2 regions of the Nocardioides panacisoli genome follow, and region 2 is predicted to be linked to the other one. Evidence: predicted binding sites of a transcription regulator. Region 2 holds the regulator's gene; the other holds the start of a gene.
The links. The regulator LexA, encoded in region 2, represses DNA repair genes until DNA is damaged. The targets are predictions, from matches to a motif close to TCGAACANNTGTTCGA.
Positions count from the first base shown of each region.

Region 1: the regulator LexA is predicted to act here: its motif matches at 1,290-1,305, upstream of KUV85_RS09285 (HNH endonuclease signature motif containing protein).

Region 1 covers NZ_CP080409.1:1,899,393-1,901,588, reverse strand. The annotation lists gene KUV85_RS09295 (hypothetical protein) at 1-689, opposite strand, end outside; gene KUV85_RS09290 (RNA polymerase sigma factor) at 682-1,194, opposite strand; gene KUV85_RS09285 (HNH endonuclease signature motif containing protein) at 1,318-2,196, shown strand, end outside.
Region 2 covers NZ_CP080409.1:2,110,775-2,112,970, forward strand. The annotation lists gene KUV85_RS10330 (LysM peptidoglycan-binding domain-containing protein) at 1-329, opposite strand, end outside; gene lexA (transcriptional repressor LexA) at 624-1,355, shown strand; gene KUV85_RS10340 (MXAN_6640 family putative metalloprotease) at 1,437-2,196, shown strand, end outside.

The DNA of each region.
Region 1 (2,196 bases), 210 kb from region 2:
ACCGTCAGCCGGTCCCCGGTCACGGCGGCGCCGGTCACCAACGCGTGGTCGTTGAAGGCCTCGCCACCGGTCGGCCCGTCGAGGCGGTAGGTGGTGCGGGCCAGGACCGCGGACCCGTCCGCGACGTCGTCGGCGGCCGGCAGGTCACTCGTCGAGGTCCCGGAGGCACCCGCCGGCGTGCAGTCGGCGAGCCAGCCGCGGACCTCCTCCCGGGCCGCCGTCGCATCGGCGGCGGAGTCGAACTCGGCGATGACCTGCGTCAGCGAGTGGACCTCCAGGCTCCACGTCCGCTGGAACACCGCTCCGGCACCGAGATCGGCGAAGGAGGACTCCTGGCACGCGTTGGCGACCGCCTGGCCGTCGCCCGCGAAGGTCTCGCCGACCTGCCACTGCTCGTTGAGGTCGAACTCGGTCTCGGCGTCGGTCATCAGGTCCGACCGGCTGATGCTCGGCGCGCCGCCCGTGGTGGTGGGAGCCGCAGGATCGACCTGCCCGGCGTCGTCGCCACCGGTCAGGATCGCGAGCGGAGCGACGACCGCGACCACGGCCAGCGCGGTCGCTCCGGTGAGCCCCACCGTCCGGCGGCGGCGCAGCCGGTCACCGCGACGACGTACGGCGGCAGCCGACGGCATCGGTGCGTCGGGCATCGCGTCGCGCAGGTGCTGCATGTGCTCGATGGGGTCAGGCATGGTTGATTCCTCCTGCGATGCCACCGGACGGATCGTCGGTGAGCAGGGCGGCGAGTGCGGTGCGCCCGCGGCTCAGGCGGGCCTTGACGGTGCCCTCCGGGGCGCCGACCTCGACAGCGACGCGGTGGACCGGGAGGTCGGCGATGTGGTGCAGGACGAGCGCCTCGCGTTGCGCCGGCGGCAGTTGCCGCAGCGCCGCGACCAGCGCGACGTGCGTCTCGTCCACCTCGCGCGTGGCGAGCGCACCCCCCACGGCGCGGTCCGGTGCCCCACGGTCCCGGCGCCGCCGGCGCCATCGGCTGATGGCCAGCCGGTGGGCCGTCGTACGCACCCACGCCTCGGGGTACTCGGCACGGTCCAGCTTGCGACGGTGCGACCAGGCCCGGGCGAACGCCTCCTGCACGCAGTCCGCGGCCTCCTCCGCGTCCCCGATGAGCGCGTAGACCTGGGTGGTGACCCGGCGGAACGACGCAGCGTAGAACTCGTCGAACTCCTGCTCGTCCACGGCGCCCCCTGAGATCGCTGTCCTCACCATGCTCTACGCGACAGCAGGGTCAACGGTTGCAGGCGTGCCCGATCGAGCCGTGGATTCCTTGCGATTCGAACACGTGTTCGATACCATCGGAAGATGTCGCCCAGCACCGCTCCCGCCTCGTCGGCCGCCGAGGTCGCCGACGCTGCGGTGCGGCTCGCGCGATCGGCGGCAGAGATCGAGGCCGGCGACCTGCCCGCCGCGGCCGCGGACGTGGCGCGTGCCCGGGCGGCGCTCGACGCGGTGCTGGTGACGCTGGCCGACCGCCTGGAGGACACCGGTGCCGCCCAGGACCTGGGGTGGGCCGGCGCGAAGGAGTTGCTGACCCACGTGACCGGTGGTCACAAGGGCGCCGGCGGTGGACTGGTCCGCACCGCGCGGCAGACGCGTGAGCTTCCCGAGGTGCGCAGTGCGCTGTCCGCCGGTGACATCTCGTTGGCGCAGGCCCGCGTGATCGGCAACCGGGTCGCGACCCTGCCGCGCGACCCCGAGTTCCGCGCCACGGCGGCGAGCACGATGCTCGACCGCGTCGCGCAGCACGGGTACGACGCGACCGACCTCGACCGTGCGATGCCCGGCGTCGTGGCCGAGCTGGACCCCGACGGGCGCCTGCTGGGTGGTGAGCGCGACAAGGAGCTGACCGAGCGCGGCGCCCACCGCGCGCGCCACCTCGCCTTCAGCGCCGACGGCCTGGGCGGGGTCCGCATCCGGGGCTACGCCACCGCCGAGGAGGCCGAGCTGGTCAAGACCGCGCTGATGCCGTTGGCCGCGCCGCGGCCGACGGACTCCGGTGCCTGCGGCGGTGAGCCCGGCACGATCGGCCAGCGCGACCGAGAGGGCCGGCGCGTCGGTCGCAATTGCCCCGATCCCACCTGTGCCCACGACGGTCGCGATCCCCGCGATGCCGGCGTACGGCTCTGGGACGCCCTGGTCGAGGCCGCCGGTCGACTCGTCGCCGCCGATTCCGTGCCGCAG
Region 2 (2,196 bases):
ACGCGCAGCTCTTGACCCGCCTGGAGCAGGTTGCCCTCGAAGGTGTTGAGGTCGCGGATGCGATCCATCATGGTCAGCACGTCGCCACCCGCGGCGGCGTCGGCCGCGATGTCCCACAGCGTCTCCCCGTGGTCGACGGTCACGACCTCGACCTGCACCACGCCGGCCTCGTCGGAGGCGACGGATCCGGCAGCGAGCCAGACGGCGGCGCCCAGCGCGAGCAGCAGCCCGAGCACCATGACGGCCACCCGGCCGCGACGAGTGAGGCGGACCGGCGCCGGACGGCGCGCGTCGTAGGAGACCTGCGGGGCAAGGGCGATCGTGCTCATGGGGACCTCCAGGGGGAAGTGTCGATCCGGTGATCGGCGGGGGTCGTGCGTGCGATGCGATGTCTAGTCGGGACCGCCGACACTTCGCCGTACGGCGATCGGGCCAGCGGATCGATCAGACGTTCGATCGAACACATGTGCGAGGTTAGATCACCTGTTCGAACGAAGTCAAGGACCTGTTCGAATCCTTGTTCGAGGCGTGTCGCGACACGCGCGGTTCGAACAGTTGTTTGAAACCGTGCGCTGGGAGGACTACCGTCAAGGCACTCGATCACCGCTGCGCAGGAGGACGCCATGGCCGGCAAGCAGAAGGCAGGCTTGAAGAAGGTTGCCGAGTTCCCCGACGGGCCGCCGGACGCCACCGGGCTGACCCCGCGACAGCAGCGCGTGCTGGCCACCATCAAGGACAGCATCGAGAACCGTGGCTACCCGCCCAGCATGCGCGAGATCGGCAGCGCGGTCGGCCTGACCAGCACCTCCAGCGTCGCCCACCAGCTGCGCACGCTCGAGGACAAGGGCTTCATCAAGCGCGACCCCAACCGGCCGCGCGCCCTCGAGGTCTTCCTCCCCGAGGTGATGAAGGCCCGCAAGTCGCTCTCCGCCGCCGAGGAGTCCAGCTACGACGAGACCGGCGCCGGTGACGCCTCCCCCGCAGCCAGCTACGTCCCCCTCGTGGGCCGTATCGCCGCGGGCGGCCCGATCCTGGCCGAGGAGCGCATCGAGGAGGTCATGCCGCTGCCCAAGCAGATCGTGGGCGAGGGACAGCTGTTCCTGCTCGAGGTCTCGGGCGAGTCGATGATCGACGCCGCGATCTGCGACGGCGACTTCGTCGTGATCCGCCAGCAGCCCGATGCCGACAACGGTGACATCGTCGCCGCGATGATCGACGGCGAGGCGACGGTGAAGACCTTCCAGCGCAAGGACGGGCAGGTCTGGCTGTTGCCCCACAACGACGCATTCGAGCCCATCGACGGCACCCACGCCACGATCCTGGGCAAGGTCACCGCCGTGATGCGCAGCATCTGAGGCTCGGCGTTGCCCCACGGGGCGGCATCACTGCCGTAGGCTGGCCCGGCCCTTCCGTCTTCCCCCTGGGAGCAGCACGTCATGAACCACCCCCGTCTGCGGGGCGCGCGCCTCGTTGCACTGCCGGCCATCGTCCTCACGCTCGCTGCCGCCCTGCTGGCCCCGACCAGCGCCGTCGCCAAGGACAAGGACGACAAGCGCGGTCGCGCCCAGGAGGCGCTCGCCATGGTGGAGGGCATCCTCTCGGGCAACATCGGCCGCGGCAGCAGCCGTCCCGACGACTCCCGCCAGCAGGGTGTCGACCTCACGATGGCCATGCGCGACCTCTTCCTGACCCGCGACGCGCTCTCGGGCAAGGAGCAGGAGCGTGCCGACTCGCTGCTGGCGCGCCCCACCGACGGCAGTGGGCCGGCGTACGAGCCCAAGTATCCCGACGGGGCCTCCCGGCGCACCTGCAGCTCGGCGGTGTGCGTGCACTACGTCACGGGCGGCCGCCACGCCGCCAGCCGCTCCTTCGCGGTCGACGTACGCCGTGCGGTGACCACCGCGCACCAGCGCATCCGGGGACGTGGCTTCCGGGGCCCGCTCAACGACGCCGGCCGGGGCGGCGACAACCGCCCCGACGTCTACCTGGCCGACATCGGCCGTGACGTCGGCGTCTTCGGCTACGCCGTCGCGGACCGCAAGAACGCGCTCTGGGGTCGCGGCGCGGGCGGATACGTGGTCCTCGACAACAACTTCTCGGAATTCTGCTCCGGCGGTTGCGGCGCCGGCACGGCGGACCGGCTGATGCGGGCCACCGCCGCGCACGAGTACTTCCACGTCGTCCAGTTCGCCTACG